2 regions of the Actinoplanes sp. NPDC004185 genome follow, and region 2 is predicted to be linked to the other one. Evidence: riboswitches for the same ligand, from Rfam matches in the RefSeq annotation. Region 2 holds a riboswitch; the other holds the start of a gene.
What was found. A riboswitch is a leader RNA that binds a small molecule or an ion and turns the genes downstream of it on or off. The one in region 2 is predicted to bind ZMP and ZTP.
Positions count from the first base shown of each region.

Region 1: linked by a shared signal. The riboswitch ahead of ACWEOZ_RS41895 (bifunctional 5,10-methylenetetrahydrofolate dehydrogenase/5,10-methenyltetrahydrofolate cyclohydrolase) and the one ahead of ACWEOZ_RS16165 (glycine hydroxymethyltransferase) in region 2 are both predicted to bind ZMP and ZTP.

Region 1 is NZ_JBSGFR010000078.1:14,795-26,596, reverse strand. Features, by position in the region: partial or broken gene ACWEOZ_RS41900 (glycoside hydrolase family 26 protein) at 1-991, shown strand, start outside; gene ACWEOZ_RS41895 (bifunctional 5,10-methylenetetrahydrofolate dehydrogenase/5,10-methenyltetrahydrofolate cyclohydrolase) at 981-1,850, opposite strand; ZMP/ZTP riboswitch at 1,867-1,950, opposite strand; gene ACWEOZ_RS41890 (hypothetical protein) at 1,950-2,888, opposite strand; gene ACWEOZ_RS41885 (hypothetical protein) at 2,885-6,328, opposite strand; gene ACWEOZ_RS41880 (glycosyltransferase) at 6,459-7,850, opposite strand; gene ACWEOZ_RS41875 (glycosyltransferase family 2 protein) at 7,847-8,803, opposite strand; gene ACWEOZ_RS41870 (glycosyltransferase family 2 protein) at 8,855-9,871, opposite strand; gene ACWEOZ_RS41865 (sulfotransferase domain-containing protein) at 10,697-11,632, shown strand; gene ACWEOZ_RS41860 (hypothetical protein) at 11,723-11,802, shown strand, end outside.
Region 2 is NZ_JBSGFR010000013.1:170,174-181,975, forward strand. Features, by position in the region: gene ACWEOZ_RS16130 (LacI family DNA-binding transcriptional regulator) at 1-422, shown strand, start outside; gene ACWEOZ_RS16135 (discoidin domain-containing protein) at 406-2,622, opposite strand; gene ACWEOZ_RS16140 (metallophosphoesterase family protein) at 3,114-3,617, shown strand; gene ACWEOZ_RS16145 (L-dopachrome tautomerase-related protein) at 3,604-4,698, opposite strand; gene ACWEOZ_RS16150 (glycoside hydrolase family 16 protein) at 4,747-5,766, opposite strand; gene ACWEOZ_RS16155 (hypothetical protein) at 5,965-6,108, opposite strand; gene ACWEOZ_RS16160 (glycosyltransferase family 2 protein) at 6,148-7,206, opposite strand; gene ACWEOZ_RS16165 (glycine hydroxymethyltransferase) at 8,134-9,558, opposite strand; ZMP/ZTP riboswitch at 9,578-9,684, opposite strand; gene ACWEOZ_RS16170 (cation:proton antiporter) at 9,771-11,297, shown strand; gene ACWEOZ_RS16175 (class I SAM-dependent methyltransferase) at 11,282-11,802, opposite strand, start outside.

The DNA.
Region 1 (11,802 bases), on a different contig from region 2:
CGCCGCGCTGGCCGCCGTGCCGGCCGCGGTGCTCGCCGTGCGCACGATCGGCAGCGACGAGACCCCGGCCGAGGCCACCAGCTCGCCGGGCCGGGCCGCGTCGGCGAAGCCCGGCCCGAGCCCCACGCCGGCGGTGGTCACCCGGGGCGGCGGACCGGTGCCGTTCCGGCCGGGCCGGGCGATGCTCGGCGCCTACCTGGGGCTGGAGGGCAGGTCGCTGACCGAGAGCCTGGCCCTGCGGCGCAACCAGCTCGGCCGCGACGAGCGCATCGTGCACGTCTTCTACGACTTCACCGACACGTTGCCGCAGGCGATCGAGGGCCTGCCGGCCAAGGCGACCCCGATGGTGTCGTGGCGCGGCTGCCCGCTCCCCGACATCACCTCGGGGGCGAGCGACGCGCTCATCGCGCGCGCCGCCCGCCGGCTCAAGCGCCAGGACCGGCCGGTGCTGCTGCGCTGGGGCTGGGAGATGAACGGCGACTGGTACAAGTGGAGCGCCGCCCGCAACGGCAAGGACGGCCAGGCGTACGTGACCGCGTGGCAGCGCCTGCACCGCATCTTCGCCGAGGAGAAGGCCACCAACGTGTCGTGGGTGTGGAGCCCGAACTGGAACTCCGACCCGGCCGCGGAGTGGAACACCTTCGCGGCGCTCTACCCCGGCGACGAGTACGTCGACTGGGTCGGGGTCTCCGGCTACAACCTGCACCGCGAGACCCCGGACAAGCTGTTCGCCGGCATCTACCGGGCGTACGCCGCCCGCAAACCCATCATGATCACCGAGGTGGGCTCGGTGGACCGGGGCGGCCGGACCAAGGCCGACTGGATCACGCTCTTCGCGCGCTGGGTGGAGGCGCACCCGGCGGTGGGCGCGGTGACCTGGTTCGACACCGACACCCACCCCGGGTACGAGGAGAAGTGGCGCATCGACACCGACGCCGAGTCGCTGGCGGCGTACCGGGCGATGGCGGCGAGCGCCCGCTTCAGCGGCTAGCCTTCTCCGCCGCCTCGATCGCGTTGCGGAACAGCATCGCCACGGTGGTCGGGCCCACGCCGCCGACCCGCGGGGTGACCGCCCCGGCGACCTGCGCGACCTCCTCGGCCACGTCCGGCAGCAGCCGGCGGCCCTCGTAGCGCACGCCGGCGCCGATGACCGTCGCGCCCGGCCGCACGTGCTCGGGCTGGATGATGCCGGGCACGCCGGCTGCGGCGACCAGGATCTCGGCCCGCCGGGTGTAGCGCTGCCAGTCCGGCACGCCGGTGTGCACGACCGTCACGGCGGCGTTCGCGGTCGGCCGCTTCTGCGCCAGCATCATGGCCAGCGGGCGCCCGATGGTCGCGCCCCGGCCGAGGATGACCACCTCGCGGCCGGCCACCGGCACGTCGTGGTACGCCAGCAGCGCCTCGATGCCGGCCGGGGTGCACGGCCGGGGCCCGGGCAGGCCGACCGACAGCCGGCCCAGGTTGAGCGGGTGCATGCCGTCGACATCCTTGTCCGGGTCGACGGTCAGCAGCGCCGCGTCGTAGTCGATGTGCGGGGGCGGCGGGTACTGGATCAGCAGGGCGTGCACGGCCGGGTCGGCGTTGAGCTGGTCGATCGCCCGCAGCAGGTCGTCCTGCGTCGCGTCCGCGCCCAGGTGCACGTGCGGCGAGACGAAACCCAGCTCGGCGGCCTGGCGCTGCTTGATCCGGATGTATCCGGCGCTGGCGTCGTCGTCGCCGACCAGCACGGTCGCCAGCGACGGCTGGACGCCGGCCTCGCGCAGCTTCGTCACGCGCTGCGCGACGTCGGCCAGGACCTCGTCGGCCACCGGCTTGCCGGGCAGCAGCCTTGCTTCATGCTCTACGGACATACAGCTTCCACTCCGGCGTGGGCACCCAGGCGGACGGCCCCCACGGCGAGCTCCCCGATGGTGGTCCCCATCCTCGATGCCGCCAGTCGCGTGTCCGCGTCAGTCTACGGCGCTGAGATAGAGGGTGCGGTAGGCGGTGGTGTCCCCGTACCGGTAGAGGCTCACCCGCATCCGCTGCGCGCCCGGCAGGCTCAGCGCTTCGCTCCAGGTCCCGTCGCCGGTGACCGTGACCGTGCGCTTGACCGTCGCGGTCCCCGACGGGCCGGTCACGCTGAGCGTGTACGGCCCGTCCGAGGCGACCAGCCCGGTCGCCGACACCCGCACCGTACGGTTCCCGGCCGCGTTGACCGGGCCCGACGGTGTCGCCGACAGTGCGGTCACGACGGTGTCGTGCGTGGCCCGCGACGTGGTGAACGACAGCCAGCTCGCTCCGGCCAGCACGGCCGCGACTGCCACCAGCGGCAGGAACTGGCGCAGCAGACGCCGGCGCCGGGCCTTCTCCTCGGCGGCGGCGGCGCGCTGCTCGTCCTCCTCCGGCACGGCGGGCACGATCGACATCACCACGGTGTTCGCCTCGGCCACGGTGTTCGCCTCCGCCACGCCGTTCAGGGGAAGCCGTACGGTGTTCTCGCCGACGCCGATCCGCACCAGCTTCTCGCCCACCGGCCGGGGTTGCGGCTCCGCGCCGTCCGCCGCGCGCACCCGGCGCGGCGGCAGCAGCCGGGCGGCGACCACCCCAGCCAGCGTCACCCCGACGGTGGCCACGGTCCAGGCGAGCCGGTCGATGCGCAGGCCCACGACGTGGATGGCCAGGCCGGCGACGATCAGCACGCCCATGCTCAGCGCGGGGGTGAGCACCGTGCGCTCGACCGCGGTCAGCGCCCGGCGCCGGAACAGCACGCCCAGCAGGGCCATCCCGGGCAGCACGAACCCGAGCAGCAGCCCACCGGCGATGGCCAGGGCCTGCGGCGCGACCAGGACGGCGGCGCCGGCGGCGACGGCCAGCGCGGCCACGACCCGGGAGAGCAGAGCGCTCACTGGACCCCCGTCCGGTAGATGCGGACAGTGCCGTTGTCGTAGAGCCGGTCCATCCCGGCCAGCGTGTCGAACTTGCCGAGCTGCCCGACGGTCAGCGGCGAGGTGATCTGCCCGGACCTCGGGTCGCTCTCGAAGTACGCGCCGCTCTCCGGCAACTGGGTGCTCAGCCGCCGGTCCACGACCAGGTACTGCACGTGGACGCGCTGCACCAGGTCGTCCTGCTCCAGCCCCCACACGTCGGCGTAGTACAGGGAGCCCACCTCGCGGACCGGGTCCTGGCGCCCGTACGTGGAGGCGAGCGAGACCGACGTCGCGTCGCCGCCGACCCGGTTGCCCGGGCCCAGCGTGGTGCGCTGCCAGTCGGCCGACGCCACCCCGTACGCGTCGACCGACCGCTCGTACCCGCCGGCCAGGTACGGCCCCGGCAGGATGGAGGCGATCGGCGGCCAGCCACCGGCCCGCGCCCCGATCATCAGCAGCGTGATCATCGCCGAGCCGGCCGCGACCCGGCTGTACAGGTTCCAGCCGCCCGGCATGACCACGTCGATGGCCGGCGCGGCGGCCCGCCACCGATGCCCGAACTCGTCCTTGGCCGGGATCAGCTGCACGCCCCGGACCAGCCCGATCGCGGCCAGGATGGAGATCGGGATGTAGGTGAACGTGGACAGCCGCCCGGCGATCTCCGGCCCGTTCTGCCCCAGGAACCGCACCCCGTTGCCGGCGAAGAACACCATCCCGCCGACCACCGCGGCCCAGCGCCACCAGTCCCGGTCCCGGCGGTGCACCATGTCGCGGGTGACCGCGAGATAGAGCACCAGCAGCCCGAGCAGGCCGGCGCCCTGCACCACGAGCTGACCGACGGAGACGGGCGCGCTCGCCGAAGCCGGGTCGCTCTCCCCGGAGAAGAGCTGCGACACGGTACGCGCGACCTGGTCGACCGGCTCCTCGAGGTAACCGACGACATCCGTGGCGACGAACAGGATCCAGGCGGCCACCACGACTGCGGCGGCCAGCGGCATCGTCAGCGCGGACCAGCGCCGCGGCTGGTCCACGACGAGCTCGGCGACCGCCAGCAACGTCAGCGTGGCGACCAGCGCCAGGGCGGTGACGTGGTGGCTGACGGTGGTCAGCGCCATCGACGTCACGGCCAGCGCCACGAACATCCGGCCGCCCTCGGCCCGCCAGCGGCGTACCGCCCAGATGGTGAGCATGAAGAACGGCAGGGCGGCGGTCTGGTAGAGGAACATCGAGTTGAAGAACAGGTAGTGCAGGGCGGTCGCGTACGTGGCGCAGGCGACGCCCGCGACGGCCGGGGAGTTGCTGGCCCGCAGCACCACCGCGAAGAGCACGCCCACGAACACCAGGTGCGCGATCCCGGCGACGATGACGCCGGCGGCCGTGACCGGCAGCCCGGTCATCGCGGCCACGGCGGCCCCCAGCTCGGCGAGCCCGGGGAAATGCTCGGCCGGCGGCAGCGCGGGGTTGGGCCGGAACAGCTCCCCGGACTGCACGATGATCGTGGTGGCCAGCCAGTGCTGCAACTCGTCGGGGAACCGGAACTGGTCCGGGCTGTACATCCACTTCAGCAGGTACTGGTGCAGAGCCAGCCCCATGACGAGCAGGAACGACTCGGCGACCCCGGCCATCCGGCGGCTGAGCAACCGCACCACGACCGGCGTGAAGACCACGACCTGACCGACCCAGTACGCGAACTGGGCGTTGCCGGTGCTGACCCGCCCGCCGGCGTAGGCCAGGGCGACCATGAGCACGCCGAGGGCGGAGATGGTCAGGACGGCCGGGGCGTGGCCCAGGTCGAGGGGCTCGCGGCGGGCCCGGGCCGGTTTGGGCTTACGGCCGGGATCGGGCGGGGGAGCGACCTCGGTCCGCTGACTGTCCCGCCGGCCGGGAACGACGGGAATGACGGCGGTGACGACATCGGTCGGCGGTGCGACGCTGGCGGTCGAGCTGACGACCGGGATGACGACGGTGTCGTCGGGCGCCCGCAGCGCGATGACCACGGTGTCCTCGCCGGGGGTCCGGGCGGGGGTCGCCTTCGGGGTCTCCGGCAGGGTCAGGATGACCGTGTCTTCGACGGTCGGCCCGACGCGCAGGACGACCGTGTCGTCGGGGTTCGGCCCTTCCTGCTCGGGCTCATCCTGGTCGGTTCCGGCCCGGTCGGGCTCGCTCTGGTCGGGCTCGCTGTGGTCTGGCTCGCTCTGGTCTGGCTCGGCCTGGTCCGGCTCGGGGTCCGGCTCGGCCTGGTCCGGGGCGGTCTCCTTCGGGCTGGTGCCGGCCGGGGGCCCGGCGGGCAGGACCAGCACCGCGGTCGCCTCGGAATCGCTCACTTCCGGGGTGGTCTCAACCTCAACATCAGCTTCAGGTTCGCGCTCGGACGAGATCTCAACCTCAACCTGAGCTTGAGGGATGGACTCACCTTCTGTCCCTGCTACCTGCTCGATGTCCGATTCGGTGGCGGCGTCCGGGGCCTCCGATGGGGGATCGGCGCTGCCTTCCTCGCTCGGTGAAGCGGCTTCCGGAGCCGGCGCCTCCTGTGCCGCGCTCGGCTGCGCCACGTCGGCGGCCTCCGCCGGCGCGGCGTCCTGGCCGGCTTCTGCGGGCGACTCGGCCCCCGTGCCGGGTCCGGCTTCGGGCGTCGATCCTGCCTCGGGTGTCGCTGCCGGCTCTGCCGTGACCGTGCCCGCGGAGCCGCGTTCGGCGTCGGCCGAGAGGTCGGGCGTGGCCGTGGCCGCCGGTTCCGGGTCGGCGTCGGCCGTGGCTGCGGGTTCCGGGTCGGCGTCGGCCGTGGCCGTGGGTTCCGGGTCGGCGTCGGCTGTGGCCGTGGGTTCGGGGTCGTCGTTGGCTGTGGCCGTGGGTTCCAGGTCCGTGCCGGCTGTGGCCGTGGGTTCCGGATCCGTTCCGGCTGTGGCTGCAGGTTCCGGTGGGGTGTCGGCCTCGGCTTCGCTTGCGGTCTCGACGTCACTCGTGGCGACCGGGGCGGTCTCAGCCGCGTCGTCCGGGGCCGGAGCCGGAGCCGGAGCGGCCGGCGGCACCGCGGCGGGGATCACGACCTTGGGCACACCCGACGTGGTCTGGATGTCAGCCACCGCCGGTCCGGACACGTCGGCACCGGACGGCGCCGCCGGGCGTACCCGGGCCGTCCCGCGCGCCGGCCGCGCCCCGCCACCCTCCTGGCCGGGCCGGTTCGGCGCAGTCCGGTTCTGCACCGGCTGGTCCGGGTGCGGCTGGTCGTCCTGCGGCCGATCCTGCGTCCGGGCCGGTTCGGGCGCGCGCTGGTCGGCCGCGCGCTGGTCCGCCATGTGCTGGGCCTCCGTGGCGTCGGGGGACTCGTACTGCTGGATGGACGTCATCGGGCTCGCCGGGCGCAGCACCGGTCCGTTGTCCGGTTCGCCGGGTTCCGGGGCCGGGTGCGCGCTCAGCATGCGGCTGCCACCCCGGTCGGTCGAGCCGGGGTGGCGTACGCATTTCCGACCGATCGCCACATCTGCTTCCTCCTGACCGAGAATGCCCGGTCCGGGGGGAAGTTTCCGGTGAACGGCTGAGTCGCCACGATCAGCGGCCGCTCCGGGCCTTGGCCCGGGCCGCCCGGCGGCCCTTCAGGTAGGCGCGCGGTCCCGCCAGCATGCCCTTGCGGTTCGCCGTCAGCAGTTCCCGCGGGAAGTCCTCCCGCAGCGTCGACACCCGCAGGCTGTCCTTGCTGGTCAGGTCGCGCAGGGCGCCCGGGGCCAGCTTCAGCAGGGGCCAGAGCAGGCCGGGCCGCTTGAGCAGCAGGCTGGTGTACGCGGCGGTCAGCCCGGCGCCGTAGCCGACCATCTGCTTGTGCAGTCCTTCGAGGTCGCGCCGGTGGTAGTGGTGGGTGACCGCGGTCGGCTGGTAGACGATCGTGCCGCCGGCGATCAGCACCTGGGTGAACGCCAGGGTGTCCTCGGAGCCCATCGCCGGGGTGCCGGCGCCCAGGGCGGTGTCCCAGCCGCCGATGCCTTCGATGACGCCGGCCCGGAACGTCATGTTCGCGCCGGTGCCGAACGGCGGCAACGGGTACAGCGGGCTCTGGATGTGCGCGGTCGCCGGGCTGAACACGTCGGGTTTGAAACCGCGGCCCTTGCTGTGCCCGCCGAACTGCTCGAACCACAGCTGCGCCTGGGTCTCCAGTTCGGCCGGCACGATCACGCCGGAGACCACGTCGGCCTCGGGGTGTTCGACCAGCGCCCGGGCGACCTCGGCCAGCCAGTTGACGTCGGCGTACTCGTCGTCGTCGATCCAGGCCATGATCTCGCCCGGCGCGGCCGCCACCGCGGCGTTGCGGGCGAAGGACAGCCCGGCGCGCGGCTCCTTCAGGTAGGTGACCGGGCCGCGGCGGGCCGCCGAGCGGACCACCTCGGCGGTCGCGTCGGTGACCGGCGCGTTGTCCACGACCAGGATCCGGAAGTCCGGGTAGGCCTGCGCGAGCAGGCTGTCCAGGCACCGGGCCAGGGCGCCGGGCCGTTCCCGGGTGCAGACCACGACGGTGATCGGCGGGGCTTCGGCCAGCACCGCGCGGCGGCGGGCCAGGAAGGCCGGCTCGGTCGCCGGGGTGATGCCGTCGATGGGCAGGGCGGACAGGCCCAGCTCGGCGAGCCGCGGCGCCAGGGCGGTGCCGAGCTCGGCGCCGATCGCGGCCGCCAGGTCGGCGGGCCGCAGACCCTGCTCCGGTACGTCGGTGAGCACGGTCCCCAGCGGTTCGGTGAACAGCCGGACCAGTACCCACGCCTGGAGCACGCGCCGGCCGTCCGGGCCCACCCCGGCGACCGCCGGCAGCGGGTCGGACAGGTCCAGGTCGAGCACCGTGGCCGGCAGCACCTCGCCGCTGGGCTCGAACGCGGGCGCGGTGATCATGTCGTCGGTGCGCTGCGCCGGCACCCACACCTTGCCGTTCACGCCGGCCCCGTTCACCCCGGCGGTCATCGGGCCGCTCCGGCCGTGACCGTGCGGCGGGCGGCGACGGTCTCGACGACCCCGCCGACCCCGGCCGCGGCGACGCCGGCCAGCACCCCGCCGGCCTTGAGCGCGTGGTGGGCGCCCCGGCCCGTGGTGGCCGCGACCAGGTTGCGGAGCACCGCCCGGGGCAGCGAGCGCAGGTAGTCGCGTTCCGAGCCGAGACTTCTCTTGCCGTCCAGCAGGCCGGCCATGGCGACCTTGCCGCGTCCCTCGGCGTAGCAGCGGCGCAGGAAGAAGCCGAAGGTCGAGCTGCTCGCGGGCACCTCGTGGCGGATCACCGCGGCGGGCACGTACATCCAGCGGCCGCCGGCCAGGGCGCTCATCCGCAGGCACAGCTCGGTGTCCTCGGGCCGGTTCCGGTTGCCGAGCTTGCCGAAGCCGGTGCGGAAGCCGCCGACCGAGAGAAAGGTGTCGCGGCGCACGATCATGCTGGCCGACCACACGTTGCGCACCGGCGCGGTGGTGGTGGGCATCCCCGCGTACGAGCCGCCGACCGCCCAGAGGAACTCCTCCGGCATCCAGGTCGGCCTCGGGCCCTCCCAGGCCGGGTCGATGCCACCGCCGGCGCCGACCACCGCCGGGTCCGCCGCCAGGGGTTCGATCAGGAGCTCCAGCCACTGCGGGCAGGCCACCGTGTCGTCGTCGAGGAACGCGATCAGCGAGGTGCTGGTGTGGAACGCCCCGGTGTTGCGGTTGCCCGACACGCCCTGGGCGTACAGGTTCTCCAGGACGGTCACGCCGGCCAGGTCGCGCCGGACCCGGCGGAACAGTGCCGGGTTGTGATCGACCACGACGACGATCTCGGCCGGGGTGTACGTCTGCGACCGGGCCGAGGCGACGGTGCGCACCAGCGCGTTCCAGCGCTGCTCGGTGTGGGTCGGTATGACGATGCTGACGGCGGGGCGAGGGGTGGGTTCCACGCGGGTGCTCCTCGGGACAGGTCGGGGGCGGGGGACTGGCGGCGGGGGAGCTCAGTCCTCGCGGGTGGCGCGTGACTGCAGCGCCTTGATGTCGTCGGTGCGGCGGGTGCCGACGTCGTCGCGGCGCAGGCCCCGGTTGAGGTGCGCGACGTGCTGGCGAGAGTCCCCGGCCGGGGCGACGCCGGCGACCGGCGGGCGGTTGACGACCTTGTTCAGCACGTGCACCGGCGTGGTGGTAGCCGGGGTGGCGGTCGGGTGCTGGTGCAGGATGACGCCGGTGCCCTGGCTGCCGGTGCGGCGCTGACGGCGCATCCGGCCGTACTCGCTGAAGATGGTGCGCAGCACCCGGAAGCCGTCCCGGAAGGTGTTCAGGTTGCTCTGTCCGTGGATGCGGGCGTGCTCGATGCTGCCGACCTCGCCGACCTTCATCCCGTCGGCGGCGGCCCGGATGTTGATCATCGTTTCGATCTCGAAGCCGTCGCCCCAGAGCTTGCTGCCGTCGGTGGGCCGCGGCAGAGCCGGGTCGGGCAGGGCCAGGGTCGGCACGACCCGGCGCCAGAAGGCGTTGTAGCCGTAGCAGAGGTCGGTGAACCGGGTCCCGAACAGGACGTTCACCACCAGGTTGAGGCCGTCGTTGCCGAGCTTGCGCAGCTTGGTGATGTCGTGGCTGTGCCCGCCCTTGTCGAAGCGCGAGCCCTTGACGAAGTCGGCGCCGGCCACCAGCTCGGCGACGAAGCTCGGGATCTCGGCCGGGTCGGTCGAGCCGTCGGCGTCGATCATCACGATGATGTCGCCCGTGCAGGCGGCGAAGCCACAGGCCAGGGCGTTGCCCTTACCGGTACGGGTCTGCTGCACGATCACCACGTCCGGGCGCAGCTCGCGGGCCACGGCGACCGTGCGGTCCCGCGATCCGCCGTCGACCACGATCACCTCGTCGATGCCGTCGGGCAGTTTGGCGAACACGTGCGGCAGGTTCCGCTCTTCGTTCAGGGTCGGAATCACGACGCTTACGGTCGGTGACGGCTGCCCGTTACTCGGCGTGTTGCCCGAGGTCGTGGAAAGCTGCATGTCGGTCCCTTCGGGGGCGGCAGTTGCGACGTAATCGGCGGTTTCCGGGGAGGGGAACGCAGGTCGCTCGCTTCTGCCGACAAATCTAGCAACACGCTACGTAGCGTCAACTAACCAAAGGGCCAGGGTGACGATGCCCGTGCGGTGAACCCTGACCAATCGAATGACCTGGGGTTATGCACATGGGCAACAAGATCGTACGCAAGCCCCAGTCGTCACACCCAGTAACGGACACCGAGGCAGTGGAGGCCGGAGACGGGCGTCGCGGCACTATTCCGGGTCAACCGATGGATCGGTGGCCGCGATCGGGGCATAGTCCAAATGTCGGATAACGCCGAGTGATCCGAATCACTCTCGGTAATGTCACGGGCTGTAGTCTCACGGGTGCAAACGGGTTAGATCTGGGGCGGGACAGTGCCGGAGCCGGTCGATGGATAAATTGTCCCGGTGACGTCCGAGCCGGCTGGGTGCCGTACCGCGCGGTCGTCGGCACCGTGGGTGATCCGGTGACGGCGACCGACGCGCTGTGTGTCTGCGGCCATCAGCGATCCGCCCACGAGCACCATCGCGCCGGCACCGAGTGCACGTTCTGCGGCCCCGAGGTGTGCCCGCGCTACCGCCGTCGTCGCTGGTGGCACCGGCGCGCTTGACCGCGATCCGGGAGCGCCGAGGGGAGTGGTCGCGCCGCCGGTGGGTACCCACCCTGCTCACGGTGTGGACACCGGGTCGCGAAAACCTACTGTTTCTGTAGGCTAACTTCTACTTCGCGGGGCGCCGCGCACCTCGCCGGGTGGCGCCGCCGCACCGTACGAGGAGGTAGCCCCTATGCCGCTCCCGGACTTCCTGATCGCCGGCGTCCCCAAAGCGGGCACCACGGCCCTGCACGCCGCGCTGGTCCGGCATCCTCAGCTCTACCTGTCCAGGGTCAAGGAGCCGAAGTTCTTCCTCTCCGACGGCCCGCCGCCCAGGCTCGGCGGGCCGGGCGACGTGCAGACCTACCAGGAGCACGTGTGGCGCCGCGCCGACTACGAGGCACTGTTCGCGCCCGCGCCGCCGGGCACGCTGCGGGGCGAGGCCACCCCCTTCTACCTGTACGACCTGGACGCCCACGACCGCATCCAGGCCCTGGTCCCGGAGGCCAAGCTGATCCTGCTGCTGCGTGACCCGGTGGACCGCGCGCACTCCAACTGGACGCACCTGTGGAACGCCGGACTGGAGCCGGAGGCCGACTTCCTCACCGCCTGCCGGGCCGAGGAGCAGCGCAAGGCGGACGGCTGGGCCGACTTCTGGCACTACATCAGCCTCGGGCTCTACGGCCGCCAGGTGCAGCACCTCTACAAGGTCTTCCCCCGCGAGCAGGTGCTGCTGCTGCGCTACCGCGAGCTCAAGGACGCGCCCGCCGCCACGCTCGACCGGGTCTGCGACTTCCTCGGCGTGCCGGCCGGCGTGCTGCGCGAGATCCCCCGCGAGAACGTGAACCGCCACGTCGTCGAGGACAACGGCGTCAACCGGGTGCTGCGCGGGCTGCTGCGGGCCGGCGGGCAGTTCGGCCACCGGTTCCCCGTACCGCTGCGCCTGGCCGCCCGCGGCCCGATCCTGACCGTGCTGCACCGCAAGCAGGGCACGCGGCCGGTGACCACCCCGCAGGAACGTGCCGCGCTGCTGCCCTTGTTCGTTGACGACATAGCGTTGCTGCAGGACGTGACGGGGGAGAGCTACGACGACTGGCTCTCCGTGGACCGACACGCCCGCGCGCGGTGACCTGCCGGGAATCCCTACCTTCCCCATAGATCATGCAAGCTTCACCCGATACTCTTCGCTGTGTCGCTGACGCCACGAAACGGAGCCGCCTTGTCCATCGGAACTCAAGCCCTCCCGTTGCCTCGCTGGGAAGACGCCACGGTGGTGGTCGAGCCGCCCGGTGACGAGCC
Region 2 (11,802 bases):
TACGCGGTTATCTCACGGTGCTCGACGACGCCGGGCTGGCGCCGACCGTGGTCGGTGGCCTGCACGACTCGGCGGCGGCCGAGGCGGCCACGCTGGACCTGCTCGCCCGGGCGGAGCCGCCGACCGCGCTGTTCACCGGTCAGAACCTGATCACCATCGGCGCGATCCGGGCGTTGCGCCGGCTCGGCCGGCAACACACCGTGGCCCTGGTCGGCTTCGACGACTTCCCGCTGGCCGACCTGCTGGAGCCGGGGATCACCGTGATCGCCCAGGACCCGGCGGCCATGGGCCGGGCCGCGGCGAAGGCACTCTTCGAGCGGATGGACGGGCTCAGCGCAGAGCCGCGCGAGATCAGGATTCCGACGACCCTGATCCCGCGCGGCAGCGGTGAGGTTACCGGTCGATCTACGGGAAGTTGGTGACCGTACGCGGCACGACCTGGTCAGCCGTGGCCGCCGGCCCGATGTTGTTGACGACGTGGTCGATGGTGCCCGAGGCGAGCGAGATGGTGAAGATGTTGTGCAGCTTCACTCCCCCGTTGACCGGCGCCTGGAAGCCGTTGGCCGAGTGCACCGCCGGGTTGTTCTGGAAGAAGGCGTAGCTGCCCATCCCCCAGGCCTCGTGGGTGGACACACTGTCGGCCACCTTGTACGCCGGGTAGCCGACGCCGTCACTGCGCCAGGCGGCGTTCGACGGCGGGTCGTACGGCTGCTCGTTCTGCAGGAAGTACGTGCGGCCGCCGTTGCCGTTCCAGAGGATCTCGGTCTTCTGGTAGTGCTCGACGAACAGGCCGTACGCGGTCACGTTCTGACCGTTGACGATCAGGCCGCTGTCCGCGGTGTTGACCGTCCAGCCGTAGGTGCCGGCGTTGCCGTGGTCGGCCCGCCAGGCCCAGATGTGGTCGATGATCGTGTTGTTGCTGTTGACCAGCAGGCTGTTGGTGGCCTTGCCGGCGATCGAGCCGCCGATCCGGAAGAACACGTCCTGCACGGTCGTCGGGTTGCCGGCGTGGTTCGCCGAGGAGCCGTTCGGGCCGATCACCAGCAGGTTGGCCGAGTTGGTGGTGCCCGCGTCGAAGAACAGGCCGGCCAGCTTGACCCCGTCGACGTCGGCCACCTGCATCGGGGTGACGCCGTTGTCCGGGATGATCGTCGCGTAGCCCAGGCCCATGACCACGGTGTTGGCCCGGGTCACGTTGATGGTCTGGTTCACGTGGTAGACGCCCGGCTGGAACATCAGGTTCAGGCCCTGCGCCAGCGCCTGGTTGATCGTCGCCGCGGAGTCACCCGGCTTGGCCACGTAGAACTGGCTCAGCGGGATGCTGGTGCCCGGGGTGTTGCCGTTCGCCCAGGTCACGCCGGCCGCGTTGGTCTGCAGGTTGGGCACGAAGACGGCGTACTGGCCGTTGGCCTGGTAGAGGTACGGCTTCTCCCGGATCACCGGGGTCTGGCCGATCACCGTGTACGGCGGGGTCGGGTAGCTGGCCGCCGGGGCACCCTGCACGCCGACGAAGGTCTGGTTCCACACCGCGTTGGAGTTCGAGCCGATCTGGCTGTTGCGGGTGAACCACTGCTGCTGCGAGTACTGACCCTCGACGCCGCTGATCCGCGAGTCGGCGATGTAGCCGCCGGACGCCCAGCCGTAGCCGTTCGGAGCGAGGTTCAGGTCACCGTGGATGTCCATCCGCCGGAACGGCGCGGCCTGCGAGACGGCCCAGCGGTTGGCCCCCGAGACCGGGTAGAGGGAGATGTTCTCGACCGAGCGCCAGAAGTTCTGGGTCGCGTTGCCCTGGAACCAGCCGGCGTCGACGGTGATGTCACCGTTGATCCGTACGTCCTGGGGGTTCTGGCCGAGGCCGATCACCGAGGTGTTGAAGCCGACCTGGATGTTCAGGCCGTTGTAGGTGCCCGGCTTGAACGCGAGCAGGTTGCGCTGGAGGCCGAACTGGTTGGTCTCCTGCTGCTTGAAGATCGCGTCGGCCGTGCTCTGGATCGACGCCATCGACATGGTCGGGTCGAAGACCGTCACGTTGGCGCCGAGGCTGCCGCCGCCCGGGAGCGTCGGTCCGGTGGGCGGGGTGGTGGTCGGCGGCGTTTCCGTGGTGCCGCCGAAGACCTTGAACTCCCAGAGCGAGTAGCCGTACTGGGTGGCGCGCTCGGTGCCGTACATCCGCACGTAGCGCGCGGTGGCGGAGACCGGCAGGCTCTGCACCCCGGCCGTCCCGGCCGTGGCCGCGGTCGCGTCGGCCCAGGTGGTGCCGTTCAGCGAGGTCTGGATCCGGAAGGTCCGGGCGTACGCGGCCTCCCAGTTCAGCTCGACGCGGGTGATGGCCGAGCTGGCGCCGAGGTCGACCTGCAGCCACTGCGGGTCGGCGAACGCGGACGCCCAGCGGGTGCCCGTGTTGCCGTCGACCGCGGCCGTGGCCGGGAAGGCGCCGGGGTTCTCCGAGGACGACGCGGTCGCGGGCTTGCCCTGGGAGAGCAGCGTCTCGGCGGCTTCGGCGCTCAGCGCGGTGACCGCGCCGAAGCCGGCGACGACGGTGGCGACCAGGGCGCCGGTGGCGGCGAGCCGCCATCGGCGGCGTGACCGCCCGGGGGCGACGGAGGGAGCGGGGATGACCATTGCTTCTCCTAGACACAGCGGTACGGGCGCGGGGGTCACGCGTCCGAGGGGCGGGAGCCGGGGAAAGCGCCCGTTGGGGATGACAGCCGGAGCGATCGAAGAGAGCGCTTCACTGCTTCCTGGACGCTAAGTTCGTTACGGCCATGTGTCAAAGGATCGGCGGCGATGTTTCCGGACCGGTTTTTGCCGCCGACAACCGCCCTAGCTGCACGGAAGCTTTCCCGTAGGGTCGGCCGGCCACCCCGCCGGGTAGTTCCGGAACCGGTTCCGACGTGCGCTGATAGGGTCCTGACGCGCCCCTCCGGCAGCAGCTTCCGCGACTCGTCACCGACGGGAAAATCGGCTGGATAACGGTTCTCACCGTCGGATCGGCCCGCCCGAATGAGCCCGCACTTGCAAGACGCTCGTAAGCCTCTTAAAGACTAAAAGGGACACTGCGGTCCTTCTCGCGGGAAGCGCTTCCTCGTCCGCCGGGGTTCTAGGGTGGCGTCATGCGGTTGATACTGATGGCAGACACCCACCTGCCGAAGCGGGCCCGCGACCTCCCGGCCGAGCTGTGGGCGGCGGTCGACGCGGCCGACGTCGTCCTCCACGCCGGGGACTGGGTCGACGTTCCGTTGCTGGACGAGCTCACCGCCCGGTCGAAGCGGCTGATCGCCTGCTACGGCAACAACGACGGTCCGGCCCTGCGCGCCCGGCTCCCCGAGATCGCCCGGGCCGACCTGGACGGGCTACGGCTGGCCGTGGTCCACGAGACCGGTCAGGCCACCGGCCGCGAGGAGCGCTGCGCGGCCCGGTTCCCGGACACGGACGTGCTGGTCTTCGGCCACTCCCATATCCCGTGGGACACCACGGCGGAGACCGGCCTGCGTCTGCTCAACCCGGGCTCCCCGACCGACCGGCGCCGCCAGCCGTACGCGACGTACCAGACGGCGACCGTGTCGGACGGGGTCCTGACCGGCGTCGAGCTGCACCGGATCGTCAGACGAGCCTGACCGGGCCGGCGTCGATCGGCACCCGGAACAGCGAGTACGGGTACTGCCGCCGGTCCGTACCGCTCTGGTACTTGGCCTGGCGGTGCAGCTGGTTGGCGGTCACGTAGAGGTGCCGGTCCGCGGCGACCGACATCGTGTCGGGCCACAGCAGCCGCGGATCGTGCACCACCGTCTCCAGCGTGCCGTCCGGCAGCCGCCGCAGAATCGCGTTGTGCTCGCCGTGGGTGAGATACAACCGGCCCTGGTCGTCGGTCTCCAGCCCGTCGGAGACACCGCCCTTGTCTCCCTCGTCCACCACCGTGGCAGCCACCTCGTCGGCGCTGGCGGAGCGGTCCACCAGGGCGTCGGTCGACACGCTGTACCAGTGCCGTGAGGCGAGCGGGCAGTAGTAGAGCCGGCTGCCGTCCGCGCTGATGGCGATGCCGTCCGCGCCCATCAGCACCGGCTTGGCCGGGCCCTCGGCCGGACGCTCCAGGACGGGGGCGCCCTCGACCACGGGCAGGAAGGCCGGGGGCTGCTCGGCCTTGGTCGACGGGTGCTCGTGCAGCTTCCGCCAGGCCGTGCCGGACGCCAGGTCGACCACGATGATGCCGTTCGGGCCCTGGTCGGACGAGTCGGTGATGTAGGCGACGTTGCGCCGCAGGTCGAACCGCACGTCGTTGAGATAGGTCGTGGGCAGCGCCACGTCGGGCTCGAAGACGATCGTCTGGACGACGGTGTCGGTGCTCAGATCGACGCAGACCATCTTCGGACCGCCGGGCCTGGTCGGCTGGAACAACGGGCTCCCGGTGTCCAGCACCCAGAGCCGATCGGCCGGGTCGACGACGATGCTCTGCACCGACACGAAGGCCTTCGCATCGTCATCCCCGGACGGGTTGTTCCACGCCTGGTCCGGATAGGGAACGGCGGTGCCGTCCCGCAGCTCGGCCACGGTGAAGGCGACCTCGTCGCCCCACTTCGGATAGTTGACGAAGATCCGCCCGCCGGCCGAGACACTGACGCCGGTGGGCATCGGCCCGTCGTCGAAGGTGTGCACGGTCTCGAGATCGCCGATGGGCTGGTCGCTCGGTTGGTCGGTCATGACACCGGGCTACCCGGTTTCGGCGGGCAATCACCCGGGGGGCCGAGGTCAACGCAGCCACCGGACGTAGTCGACGAACATGGTCTGCGGGAAGGTCACGGTCGCATCCGGTTCACCGGGCCAGTCACCGCCCACTGCCACGTTGAGCAACAGGTAGAACGGCTTGTCGAAGACCCACTGCCGGCCAGGCGGCAGGTCCTCGGGCGCGTACGTGGCGAAGACGGTCCCGTCGACCGACATCTGGATGAGGCCGGGCCACCAGTCCACCGCATAGGTATGGAATTGGTCGGCCAAGGGCGCCGCCGCACCGGTCGACATAGTTGTTTTCCACGGCGTGCCACCGAGGTCGGGTCCGTGCAGGGAGGCATGCACGGTGTGCGGTTCCCGGCTGCCGAGGTGCTCCATGATGTCGATCTCGCCGCAGGCCGGCCAGCCCCCGTGCCGGGCGTCGACGCCGAGCATCCAGAAGGCGGGGAGCAGCCCGGTGCCACCCGGAGTTCTGATCCGGCCCTCGATCCGACCGTACGTACCGGAGTAGGTGCTGTTGAGTCGGGCCGACGTGTAGCGGACTCCGGTATCCGGGAGTCCACGCCGCGCCACGACAGCGAGCTGGTCCGCCGCGACCTGCACGTTCGCTGGGTCTGCGGTGTACGTCTGCTGTTCGTTGTTCCCCCATGTGCCGAAGCCGGTCTCGAGCCGCCACCTCGCGTCGTCCGGTGCCGTGCCGATGCCGTCGAACTCGTCGGAGAAGACGGACGTCAGCGGCGCGGTGTCATGCCGGGCGAGGGTGAGTGCTGCGGAGGTGACCGCCACCCGATGACCGCGTTCCACGATCGAGACCCGGAGCGGGCCGGCCGGCGCGGGCACGAGCACGGACACCCGGCTCAGCCGCGTGTCGGTGCTGACCACGTGCGTCTCGTGCCCAGCGGTCGTGTCGACCGACACCTCGACGGTGGAAACCGGCTGATCGACCCGCATCGCGACGCCGAAGGTGACCAGCCAGGTGCCGCCGGCCGGCACCGGGAACAGGTAGCAGTGGGAGTCGTTGACGGCGGGCGGCGAACTCATCCAGCGGTGGGTCCACCCCACCTCGACCGGGGGTCCGGGTGCGCTGCCCGGGACGTTCAGAAGCGGAGTCCCACAGGGAGGGTCACCGACCATCGCTTCGGATGCTCCGGCGATGTGCCCGTACAGGCCGGCCGAGGCGATCACCAGACCCACCATCGCAACCGCACGCTGCCGCAGGCCGACGGTCACCGGCGGCCGTCAGGGCTTCGTCTTGCCGCTGGGGCGAAGCAGGCCGACGACCGCCCCGACAGCGAAGGTGATGGTGACCGACGCGAGAATCCAGGCCGGCAGGTCGATGAGCACACCGGCGACGGGAACAGCGCCACCACCCGCGAACGCCATCTTCGTTCCATACATTGTTATTTGCCCTTTCAGTATTGGTTAAGCCGCGCCTTCGGCGGCGTACTGCAGATTCCAGCGGTCCTTGCGCTTACCGGTGAACTTGCTTTTCAGAACTTCGAACCAGGCAGCGATGAACCAGCCGGCGCGCATCCAGGCGAACGCTTCCTGCGGCAGCAGCACAGCAGCGAGAAGAACGTCCCAGCGGTCACGGTCAGGGATCCGCAGCGCTTGTTTCACGTCGTTGGCGATGAACAGCAGCGGCACCAGGAACCAGATCGGCGCGAAATGCAGGATCCCGAGCGCGGCGTAGAGGACGGTGCAGAAGAGCCAGCCGAACCGCACCGTAGCCGCGAGCAGGCCGGCCGCCTGCTGCCGCCAATCGATCCACGTTCTGCGGTTCAGGCCGAAACGGATGAGGTCCTCGACGGTGCCGACCTGCCACTTCATCCGCTGGCCCCACAGCGCTTTGACCGTACGCATCGCGTCGGTGTAGGCGCGCACCGTCGGGGAGACCCGGCAGTAGTAGCCGAGTTCGCGGATCCGGTAGGTCAACTCGAAGTCCTCGACCTGACTGGCGTGCAGCCACGGCCCGTATCGGCGATGGGTGCGCACCACCTCGTGCAGCACCGAGTTCCGCATCGCGCAGGCTGTCCCGGCGAGCACCGACGTCCACCCCCGTCGCAGCGAGGCGTCCGTCCACTTGGCGAATTCGGCCCGCTGCAACCGGACGAGGAACTCGGTGCCGCGCATGGTGAACTTGCTGCTCGACCCGGCCAGGCCGGGGTCCTCGGCGAACTCCCGCACCCAGTCCTCGACGGCGTTGCCCGGCAGAATCGTATCGGCGTCCAGGCAGATCACGATGTCCGAGTCGAGGGCGTACTGCCGCCACGCCGCGTTCAGGCCACCACATTTCTTGTCCCGGTTGTTGACCGTCCGCGTCACCGTCAACGACGGGTGCTGATACGACGCGGCGACGGCAACAGTGTTGTCGGAGCAGTTGTCCGCGATCACGATGATCCGGTCCGGCACCCGGGTCTGCGCCAGCAGAGCCTCGATGGTCGCCCCGATGGAGCGCTCCTCGTTGTGTGCCGGAATCAACGCCACCACGTCGGCCCGCCCATGCCCCGCAAAATTGCTGTCTCGCACTTGTCGCCTTCCGAAGCAATGCGCACGGCATCGCCAAGAGCTACCAACGGGGGGAGGTGAGAAACGGCCCGCGGCCGTTCACCGGCCAAATGATGCCAGCCCGTTTTGCCCGTTGAAGAGCCCGTTTTGCACCCTTGGGAGTGAAGGAGGCGGCATGCACTCCGCAGCGTTCGGCCGTTCGGTCACCCACGATCAACAGTCAGCGGTGACACGGCGCCATGGCGCCGGAGTGATCCGTTGTTCGGCGGCGGCAGGCCTGGTGTTCGGCGGCGCGCCCGGGAAAACAGAGTGGGGCAAATGCCCGGCCGGCGGCCAGGAATCCGGAGCCGGCCTCCCTCGTCCCCGTGCTGTCCAACGTTCAGCCGGTGCCCGCGACCGACCAGGACCAGGATCATGCGATGCCTCAAGCGCTACATCACCCGCGAAGCGTTCGCCGAGCGGCAAGCTACGGTGGTGTCGCCCTGACGCCAACCACGCTGGACGGTGAAGGTGCCGCAGTCGCATTCTCTTTCCGGCTCGACGGATCAATGCCCTCGACTCCAGCGCCGACCGATGCAGCTACCGCGACTCAAGTCTGGGTGACCACATGGACTCAAGAAGCACTACGGCTCCTGACCCCGCGTTTGCCGGTCCCCGACCGGCCACGCCGACCGGGCGCCGGCCCTGGAGGCACCTTGCGATCTGCGCCGCGGTCGCGGCGTCGACTGCGCTACTCCTGACCGGGTGTCCGTCGTCCGACGACGCCGAACCGGCCTGCGAGCAACCCTCACCCGGGACCGTCTCCACCACCTGCGACGACAACAACCTCGGTCGATGAACAGTTCGGGGACCCGCTCATGAGCGGGTCCCCGAATCTCACAGCACGGCCTGGGGCATTGCTCAGGCCGAGATGTCCACCGTCGGGTAGAGGGGGAAGTCGGCGAGCAGCTCGGTCGCCTGCTTGGCGACCCGGTCGGAGACCGCCGCGTCCAGGTCGAACTTCGCCTTCGAGGCGCCGGCCTTGGTGCTGCTCAGCACCGTGTGCATGAGCTCGGCGATCTGGTCCATCTCCGCCGTGCCCAGGCCCCGGGTGGTCAGCGCCGGGGTGCCGATCCGGATGCCGGACGTGTACCAGGCGCCGTTCGGGTCCTGCGGGATCGCGTTGCGGTTGGTGACGATGCCCGAGTCGAGCAGCGCCTGCTCGGCCTGGCGGCCGGTCAGGCCGTACTTGTCGACGTCGATGAGGACCAGGTGGTTGTCGGTGCCGCCGCTGACGACCGTGGCGCCGCGGCTGGTCAGGCCGGCTGCCAGGGCCTGCGAGTTGTCGACGATGCGCTGGGCGTAGTCGGCGAACTCGGGCCGGCGGGCCTCCGCGAAGGCGATCGCCTTGGCCGCCATGACGTGCGCGAGCGGGCCGCCGAGGACCATCGGGCAGCCCCGGTCGACCTGGTCGGAGAGCTCGGGCTGGCAGAAGACCGCGCCGCCGCGCGGGCCGCGCAGGCTCTTGTGGGTCGTGGTGGTGACGATGTGCGCGTTCGCGATCGGGTCGAAGTCGCCGGTGAAGACCTTGCCCGCGACCAGGCCCGCGAAGTGGGCCATGTCGACCATGAAGGTCGCGCCGACCTCGTCGGCGATCTCCCGCATGATGCGGAAGTTCACCTTGCGCGGGTACGCCGAGTAGCCGCCCACGATGACCAGCGGCTTGAACTCCTTGGCCGACTCACGCAGCGCCGCGTAGTCGATCTGGCCGGTGGCCGCGTCGACGCCGTAGCTGCGCTGGTCGAACATCTTGCCGGAGATGTTGGGCCGGAAGCCGTGGGTGAGGTGGCCGCCGGCGTCCAGGCTCATGCCGAGCATCCGCTGGTTGCCGAACGCGGCGCGCAGCTCGGCCCACTCGGCGTCGGTCATGTCGTTGACGTTGCGCTTCTGCACCTTGGCCAGCGCCGGCGCCTCGACCCGGTCGGCCAGGATCGCCCAGTACGCGACCAGGTTGGCGTCGATGCCGGAGTGCGGCTGGACGTACGCGTACGGCGCGTTGAACAGGGCCTTGGCGTGCTCGACGGCGACGGACTCGACGGTGTCGACGTTCTGGCAGCCGGCGTAGAAGCGGCGGCCGATCGTGCCCTCGGCGTACTTGTCGGAGAGCCAGTTGCCCATCGCGAGCAGCACGGCCGGGGACGCGTAGTTCTCGGAGGCGATGAGCTTGAGGGACTCACGCTGGTCGGTGAGCTCCTTGGCGATCGCGTCGGCGATGCGGGGCTCGACGGCGCGGACCGCTTCCAGGGCGGAGCGGAACGCGGTCGATTCGGCGTTCAGTGCAGACATCGGACCTCCCTATCACAGGTGAAGAGGCCCAGGCGCACGGCAGGTCGTCTCCGGAGAACGGTCGTCCGGCACGGGGCCGCTCCCCGATGGTTGGCCCATCCGAACGCGCCAGTCACGGCCCGCCGACCAGCATACCGGCGCGGCCCCGGCCACGCGATCGCTCATCCAGGGAGTACGTCACACCGGCGGGCCCGGCCACTAGCCTGGCGATCATGAACGGCGTACAGATCCTGCTCATCGCCGGAGCCGGCATCGCGGTGTCCGCCCTGGCCCACCGGCGCGGCGTGCAGCCCGGGCTGGTCATCGTCGCGCTGGCCGCCGGGATCAGTTTCGTGCCCGGGGTGCCGCGGCTGGAGCTGGACAGCGAGCTGATCCTGGCGATCGTGGTGCCCCCGCTGCTCTACTCGGCCACCCGCAACGCCTCGGCCACGGGGTTCGGGCAGAACCTGCGGAGCATCATCGACCTCGGGGTGCTGCTGGTGGTGCTGACCGCGGGCGCCCTCGGGGTGGTGACCTCGTGGCTGCTGCCGTCGATCGGGCTGGCCGCCGCCTTCGTGCTCGGTACGGTGCTGGCCCCGCCGGACACCATCACGACCGTGTCGCACGGCAAGGAGCTGGGCCTGCCCCGCCGGGTCACCTCGATCCTGACCGGGGAGAGCCTGGTCAACGACGCCACCGCACTCACCCTGTTCAGCATCGCGGTGGCCGCGGTCGCCGGGGAGCACACCAGCTGGGGCGCCGGCACCCTGGAGCTGCTGCGCAACGCGGCCCTCGGCGCGGCCATCGGCGGTCTGCTGACGGCGGCCACCTTGCTGCTGCGCAAGCGGCTGGGCAATCCGACCCTGGAGACCACGCTGGTGCTGCTGGTGCCGTTCACCGCGTTCCTGCTGGCCGAGCAGGTCGAGGCCTCCGGCATCATCGCGGTGGTCTCCGCGGCCTTCCTGATCAGCGCGAACACGTCCCTGGACCCGCGGCACCAGTATCCGGGCGCCTACCGGACCCGGTTGCAGGAGGACGCCTTCTGGCCGGTCGTCGACTTCCTGCTGGAGACGTTCGTCTTCGCATACATCGGGTTGCAGCTGAGGTTCGTGCTGGACGACCTGGCCGCCGAGCCGGAGCCGGGCCTGAGCCGCACACTCATCGCGGCCGGCGTGCTGTTGATCGCCGCCGTCCTGCTGCGGCTCGTCGGCGTGTTCCTGCTGTTCGGGCGGTGGCGGATGGGCGACCGCCTCGCCCGGGCCCGGCTCGCCCGGGACCCCGGCCGGGCCGCCCGGATCGCGCAGCGCCGGTCCCGTGGCCGCCGCGAGGACCGCGACCGCACCCGCCTGGCGGCTCCCGGCGTACGGGAGAGCGTGGTGGTGGGCTGGACCGGCATGCGCGGCATCCTCACCCTGGCCGCGGCGGCCGCGGTCCCGGAGAGCGTCCCCGGCCGGGACGCCATTCAGGCCATCGCGCTGTTCGTCACCCTGGGCACCCTGCTGCTGCAGGGCACCACGATCCGCCTGCTGGTCCGGTGGCTGCGGCTGGACGTCAGCGGCGAGGAGGAGCAGGCCCGGGCGATGCTGGCCCGGGGCGTGGAGATCGCGACGGCGGCCGGCGACGGCTACGACCAGCAGCGGCTGGCGGTCAGCGAGGCCATGATGCGGCGTGAGCTGGACGAGGAGACCGCCCGCCGGCTGATCGGCGACATCGATCTGCGGCAGGCCGCCGCGAGCACGCTCGGTCAGGGCCTGGCGTAGACCGAGATGTGGCTGCCGCTGGTGGCGCGGAACGGCGTACGGTCCCAGTCCGCCCACCGTTCCCGCAGGTGCAAGCCGGCGAGCTGGGCCATCAGGTCGAGCTCGGCCGGCCAGCAGTAGCGGTGGGCGGTGGGCAGGAGCCGGACGCCCTTGCCGTCCACCGTCACGTGCTGCATCTGGATCCGCTGGGCGATCCGGTCGTGCACGGTGAGGGTGAAGCCGACCGAGTCCTCCCGTACGTCGTCGGTGCTGAACTGCCGGTCGTAGGCGGCGGGGTCGGGCACGTAGCACTCGAGCACGAACGCCCCGCCGGGCTCCAGCACCCGCGCCACGTTGCGGAACGTGTCCACCTGACGCTGCTGGCTGGTGAGGTTGAACAGGCTGTTCCAGACGACGTACACCAGCGGGAACAGCCCGGTGCTGGGCACATCAGCCATGTCCGCGGTGCGGACGGGCAGGTCCTGGCCGCCCGGCACGGCGCGGAGCTTGTCCACGACGGCCTGGG